DNA from 2 places in the Neobacillus sp. GCM10027624 genome. Region 1 is predicted to be linked to the other one. Evidence: riboswitches for the same ligand, from Rfam matches in the RefSeq annotation. Region 1 holds a riboswitch; the other holds the start of a gene.
What was found. A riboswitch is a leader RNA that binds a small molecule or an ion and turns the genes downstream of it on or off. The one in region 1 is predicted to bind S-adenosylmethionine.
Positions count from the first base shown of each region.

Region 2: another riboswitch for S-adenosylmethionine. It lies ahead of ACFQZ9_RS16120 (methionine ABC transporter ATP-binding protein); the one in region 1 lies ahead of metK (methionine adenosyltransferase).

Region 1 covers NZ_JBHTHD010000011.1:46,499-50,067, reverse strand. The annotation lists gene asnB (asparagine synthetase B family protein) at 1-780, opposite strand, end outside; gene metK (methionine adenosyltransferase) at 929-2,128, opposite strand; SAM riboswitch class I at 2,370-2,526, opposite strand; gene pckA (phosphoenolpyruvate carboxykinase (ATP)) at 2,801-3,569, shown strand, end outside.
Region 2 covers NZ_JBHTHD010000010.1:361,625-365,193, forward strand. The annotation lists gene ACFQZ9_RS16115 (O-acetylhomoserine aminocarboxypropyltransferase/cysteine synthase family protein) at 15-1,331, shown strand; SAM riboswitch class I at 1,467-1,572, shown strand; gene ACFQZ9_RS16120 (methionine ABC transporter ATP-binding protein) at 1,736-2,764, shown strand; gene ACFQZ9_RS16125 (methionine ABC transporter permease) at 2,754-3,425, shown strand; gene ACFQZ9_RS16130 (MetQ/NlpA family ABC transporter substrate-binding protein) at 3,439-3,569, shown strand, end outside.

The DNA of each region.
Region 1 (3,569 bases):
ACCGACTGGAACATCACTGCGCATATGAATTTTTACCGATTCAGTTAGTACATCCTTAATTTCTTTTATCAGATCCGACTCCGATCGGGTAATAGGATGAAACTTCGCTTTCCAGTACCTTTTTATTTCCATCGGATTTCCAATTCTTTTTGTGAAAAAATGTCCAGGCTCTAATTTTTTAATTCCTTCCGATAAGGTTTCCGGTTCTGGGACAAATTGATAGGTAAAATAGTGCTGCAAGGCATTATAGTTCAGAACCTCATTTTTACATGCAAGCAAAATACTCTTTTTCTCGGAAGCAAAGAAGGTTCTTCCATTCTCTTCAAAATAGAAAAATGGCTTAATGCCAAAGGGATCCCGTGCTCCAAAAATCCGCTGTTCCTGTTTGTCCCAAATAATAAAGGCAAACATACCACGAAGTTTTTCAACAGCTTGCTCTTTTAAATGACTGTAAAGAGCAACAATGACCTCCGTGTCAGAACTTGTGGCAAATTCCATTCCTTCCAATAAAAGCTCTTCACGTAATTCAACATAGTTATATACTTCACCATTAAAAATAATCCAATAACGTTCATTTTCAAATGTTAATGGCTGGTGCCCACTCTCAATATCAATGATACTTAAGCGGCGAAACCCAAATTGAACATATTCATCATGATAAAACCCATCATCGTCGGGTCCACGATGGGTAATGATATCATTCATCGTTTTAAATTGCTGTTTTTGTTCGTCCCGATAAACCTTTGGCTGATCATGGACACAGCCAATAAATCCGCACATCGTATCTCACCTGCTTCAATTAAAAAATAGATATTATCCAGTTTTCACCTGTTTAGGGTGACTTAAACATCCTATTCTTCTAACCGTTTATGTATGTGACGAAAAAAAAGAGAGTTACACTGTTATGTAACTCTCTTACTGGAAATGCTTATTGATTTGCTTGTTCGCGAAGGGCGTCAGCTTTGTCTGTACGCTCCCAAGGAAGATCAACATCTGTACGTCCGAAATGTCCGTAAGCTGCTGTTTGTTTGTAAATTGGGCGGCGAAGGTCAAGCATATTGATAATGCCTGCAGGGCGAAGGTCAAAGTTTTTACTTACTAATTCAACCAAAATCTCTTCGTTTACCTTACCTGTACCAAATGTATCTACGGAAATGGACACCGGTCTTGCTACACCAATAGCATAAGCAAGCTGTACTTCACATTTTTCAGCAAGTCCTGCAGCAACAATATTTTTTGCTACATAACGTGCTGCATAGGCAGCAGAACGGTCAACCTTTGTAGGATCCTTACCGGAGAATGCACCACCGCCATGACGAGCATAGCCACCGTAAGTATCAACAATAATTTTACGACCAGTTAGACCTGCATCTCCTTGAGGTCCGCCAATAACGAAACGGCCAGTAGGGTTAATGAAATATTTAGTATTTTCATCAATTAGTTCTTTTGGTACAACCGGATTAATTACATATTCCTTTAAATTACGCTGAATTTGCTCAAGAGCAATTTCAGGATGATGCTGAGTTGAAATAACAATCGTATCAATCCGAACTGGTTTATCATTTTCATCATATTCAACCGTTACTTGAGTTTTTCCATCTGGACGAAGGTATGGAAGAATCTCCTCTTTACGAACTTCAGTTAAACGGCGTGCTAGCTTATGAGCAAGTGAAATTGGAAGCGGCATAAGTTCTTTTGTCTCATTACAAGCAAATCCAAACATTAAGCCTTGGTCTCCTGCGCCAATTGCTTCAATTTGTTCATCAGACATTTGACCTTCACGTGCTTCAAGTGCCTGATCAACCCCCATTGCAATGTCAGGTGATTGTTCATCAATTGAGGTTAATACCGCACAGGTTTCGGAGTCGAAGCCATATTTTGCACGGTTATAACCAATCCCTTTAATGGTTTCACGAACGATTTTTGGAATGTCCACATAAGTAGAAGTGGTGATTTCACCGGCAACAAGGACTAATCCTGTTGTAACTGAAGTTTCAGCTGCAACACGTGCATTAGCATCCTTTGCTAAAATGGCATCTAAAATGGAATCAGAAATTTGGTCACAGATTTTATCAGGATGACCTTCGGTTACTGATTCAGAAGTAAACAAACGGCGTTTTGTTGACAATCTGAATTCCTCCTAAATTTATTATATGAGGTTATCTGTGCTGGCTTTTAAACCTTTTCCATTTAACCTCGGGCTGATACGGTACTCATTCCCTTAGTAGTATGAAATAAATACGGGCTTTTTATGAGAAAAACAAGCCCTTTGTACATTTTCAAGGGTAGAAATAAAAGATTACTGCACCAAAACAAAAAACCTTTCCATTTGAGGAAAGGTCAAGAGCATACTGTTTCCGCGCCTTTCACTCTTATCGTTCAAGGTCTAGCCTTGCTTCAGGTTTAGCACCTTTGCTAAGAAAATGACCAGTTTAAAAAGGAATATCCTTTTGTCGACTGCTTTCCTGAAAATAGCAGGTTGCTGGGTTTCATTGGGCCTGTCCCTCCACCAGCTCGGGATAAGAGAGTATCCGTTCAATTTTAAATCTTAACCTACCATGTCGAAGAATGTCAATCAATTTTTTCAAAAATAAACCAACAATAATATCAGCGAAAAAATCATTTTTTGTAAAAAATAATATTAATGAACATTTTGCCTAAATAAACGCATTAATTTATGAATAATGTATAAAATGTTAGATATTTTTCGAATTAGTATAGACTAATAAATTAAATGTGTTATACTTTTTATCAAGATGCAGTCCCTGCTAAAAAAACTAAAAAGGAAGGTCCCATCCAAATGAATTCTCTTCATATCCCTAATGAATTAAATCAATTATTAGATGAAAAAAATGTTCAAATCCAACTATCCGTTCCACAATTGGTAGAGAAAGTATTAAGCCGTAATGAAGGAACTTTAACCTCATCAGGTGCTATCAGTGTAGCAACTGGTAAATATACTGGACGTTCTCCTCACGACAAATTTATTGTTGCTGAAGGATCTACAAAGGATAAAATTGATTGGGGAAACAATCAGCCTATTTCTGAAGAAGCATTCACAAACCTTTACAATAAAGTGCTTGACTATTTAAAAACAAAAGAAGAAATTTATGTTTTTAAAGGATTCGCCGGGGCAGATAAAAAATCCCGCCTGCCAATCCAAGTGGTTAATGAGTATGCATGGCATAACCTATTTGCCCATCAATTATTTATTCGTCCAAATGCAGAAGAGTTATTAACACACGAATCTGGCTTTAATGTCATTTCCGCACCAAATTTTAAAGCAAATCCGGCTGTTGATGGGACAAAATCCGAAACATTTATTATTATTTCTTTTGAACGCCGTACTGTCTTAATCGGTGGTACAGAATATGCGGGAGAAATGAAAAAGTCCATTTTCTCTGTCATGAATTATTTACTTCCTGAAAACAATATTCTTTCCATGCACTGTTCTGCCAATGTAGGCCAAGAAGGTGATGTCGCTTTATTCTTCGGTCTTTCTGGAACAGGTAAAACAACATTATCAGCAGATCCAAATCGCAAATTAATTGGTGATGATGAACATGGCT
Region 2 (3,569 bases), on a different contig from region 1:
GGGAGTGGATTTGTGTGGGAGTCGATCAAAAGAAATTACGTTTTGAAACTTTAAGTGTTCATGGAGGCTTATCTCCAGATCCCGTAACGGGTGCTCGTGCCGTTCCAATTTATCAAAACAATGCCTATCAATTTAAAAGCACTGAACACGCCGCTAACCTTTTTGCGTTAGCAGAACCAGGTTACATATATACACGGATTCATAACCCCACCACAACTGTCTTTGAGGAAAGGGTTGCCTTATTAGAAGGCGGTGTTGGGGCTCTTGCAGTTGCAAGTGGGATGGCCGCCATTACCTTGGCAATTTTAAACCTTGCTCAAGCTGGTGATGAAATTGTCGCAGCATCAACATTATACGGCGGCACTTACAATCTTTTTGCAGTGACATTACCAAAGTACGGAATTAATGTGAAATTTGTTGACCCTGAAAATCCTGAAAACTTCCGTACTGCCATCACGGAAAAAACAAAAGCGGTTTTCGCCGAAACAATTGGCAATCCAAGCTTAACCATATTAGATATTGAAAAAGTGGCCGATATTGCCCATGCGGCAGGTGTTCCGCTGATTATCGACAATACCTTTGCAACACCATTTCTCTGCCGTCCGATTGAACATGGTGCAGACATTGTCATTCACTCTGCTACAAAATGGTTGTTAGGAAATGGTACAACAACAGGCGGGATTATTGTAGACGGTGGTAAGTTTGATTGGAATTCGCCAAAATTCCCGGGCTTTACAACACCAGATGCGAGCTATCATGATCTTGTTTATGCGGAGGCACTTGGTGCGGTTGCCTATATTATCAAGGCACGCGTTCAATTGCTGCGTGATCTTGGACCGGCATTAAGTCCTCAAAATGCTTTCCAATTTGTCCTAGGGCTCGAAACTCTTCATGTTCGTATGAAAGAACATGTTGCCAATACGAAGCAGATTGTGGATTATTTAGTAAACCATCCTGCTGTTGAATGGGTATCCTATCCAGGACACCCATCACATCCTGACCATGAGCTTGCTGAGAAATATTTACCAAAAGGTGCCGGCTCAATGGTTGTATTCGGTATCAAGGGCGGTAAGGAAGCAGGAGCTAAGTTAATTGATTCCATTACTCTCTGGGCACATGTGGCCAATGTTGGGGATGCGAAGAGCTTAATTATTCACCCGGCAAGTACCACACACCAGCAATTAGACGCTGAGGGTCTTAAAGCAGCTGGAGTTTCTGAAGATTTAATTCGTCTATCAATCGGTATCGAAAATGTTGAGGATTTAATTGAAGACCTTGAATCTGCTATTGAAGCAGCAACCGGGTTGATATCGTTAACGGCCAATGCCTAAAACTACCATGTTTGATTTTTTCTAAATATGTAGAATTTTCGTTGACACTCCTTTTTATCCGTGATACGATAGCTTTCGTAATAAAATGATTGCTTACATCATATGTGTGTTAATTGAATATAGGATGCTTAAATGCTCTTATCCAGAGAGGTGGAGGGATGTGCCCGATGAAGCCCGGCAACCGTCAATTTAATTGAAATGGTGCCAATTCACACAAAGCGTTTGCTTTGAGAGATGGGAGAAAGGTTGAATTTATTATGCCTTTCTGCCTGCGCAGAAAGGCATTTTTATTTTCCTAATATAGAATGTTTTATTCAAAACCATCAAACCCTATGTTTAAGTGATACTGAGCAATTGGAATTTTTTACTTTTACTTATATATGGAAAAAAAGAAGGTGAATTCTATGATTTCTATAAAAAATGTTCGAAAAATTTTCCCTTCGAAACAGGGACAGTTAAAGGCAGTAGACGACGTGAACCTGGAAATTAACAAAGGGGAAATTTTTGGGGTAATTGGTTATAGTGGCGCGGGTAAAAGTACACTAATTCGTATGTTAAACGGATTGGAGCTTCCTACAGAGGGATCCGTTACTGTTGTAGGCCGTGAAGTTTCAAAGATTAAAGGCAGTGACTTGCGAAAAGCACGTCAAGAAATCAGTATGATATTCCAGCACTTTAATTTACTTTGGTCAAGAACAGTTAGTGAAAATATTGAGTTCCCACTGGAAATTGCAGGAGTAACGAAAGCGGAAAGATTAAAGCGCGTCAGCGAGTTGGTAAAACTAGTTGGCCTTGAAGGCAGGGAAAATGCTTATCCCTCACAGCTGAGCGGCGGCCAAAAGCAAAGAGTTGGTATTGCCCGTGCATTAGCGAACAATCCAAAGGTTTTGCTTTGTGATGAAGCAACCTCAGCCCTTGACCCGCAAACCACGGATTCAATCCTTGACTTGTTGGTCGATATCAATAAAAGGCTTGGTTTAACGATTGTTTTAATCACCCATGAGATGCATGTAATTCGTAAAATCTGCCACCGAGTTGCAGTAATGGAAAGCGGTAGAATTGTAGAGCTTGGTCCTGTATTGGAAGTGTTTAGAAACCCGCAGGCACCGATTACGAAGCGATTTGTTCAGCAGGTTACGGAGCCGGAGGAAACAAAAGAAACAGTGGAGCATTTGCTTGAACGATATCATTCCGGTACTGTTGTCCAGCTGACCTTTATTGGTGAGGCTGCTGAACAGCCAATTATTACGAATTTGATTCGCTACAATGATGTAACGGTTAATATCCTGCAGGGGAAAATTTCTCAGACACAAAGCGGTTCATATGGTACCTTGTTCATTCATCTCGATGGGGACGCGGACAAAGTCAATCAAGCGGTTGACTATATTCGCACCCAGCAGGTTGGAGTGGAGGTGGTAACAAATGAACAATGATCCATATTTAACTGATATTGACTGGCAGGCAATGTGGGAGGCAACCGTGCAAACTCTTTACATGACCGCAATATCCGTTATTGCTACCTTTATATTAGGAATTATTTTGGGATTACTCCTTTTTCTTACCGGAAAAGGAAATATGTGGGAAAATAAAGTGGTTAACACTGTCATTAGCGCATTTGTAAATATCTTTAGGTCGATCCCTTTTATTATCTTAATTGTTTTGCTCATTCCATTCACAATGCTATTGGTTGGCTCGATGATTGGAGAAAATGCAGCATTACCGGCCTTAATCATTGGTGCGGCTCCGTTCTATGCAAGAATGGTTGAAATTGGCCTGAGGGAAATTGATAAAGGTGTTATTGAGGCAGCAAAATCAATGGGGGCAACAACAGGAACGATTATCTGGAAGGTACTGCTTCCGGAATCGATGCCGGCACTTGTCTCAGGGCTTACGGTTACAGCGATTGCACTTGTTGGTTACACAGCCATGGCAGGAGTAATTGGTGCGGGAGGACTTGGAAACCTTGCCTATCTCGAAGGGTTCCAGCGAAACCAAAATGATGTAACACTGGTTGCGACCATCATCATTCTTGTCATTGTATTTATCATACAGTTTATAGGGGATTTAATTACTACAAAAATAGATAAACGCTAAAGGAGAATTCAAAATGAAAAAATGGTTAAGTTTATTACTTGCATTATCTCTTGCGCTTGTTTTAGCAGCATGCGGAACATCTAAAAAGGACGATACTGCAAGCAGTGGGGACAGCGGAAAAAAATTAACAAAATTAGTTGTGGG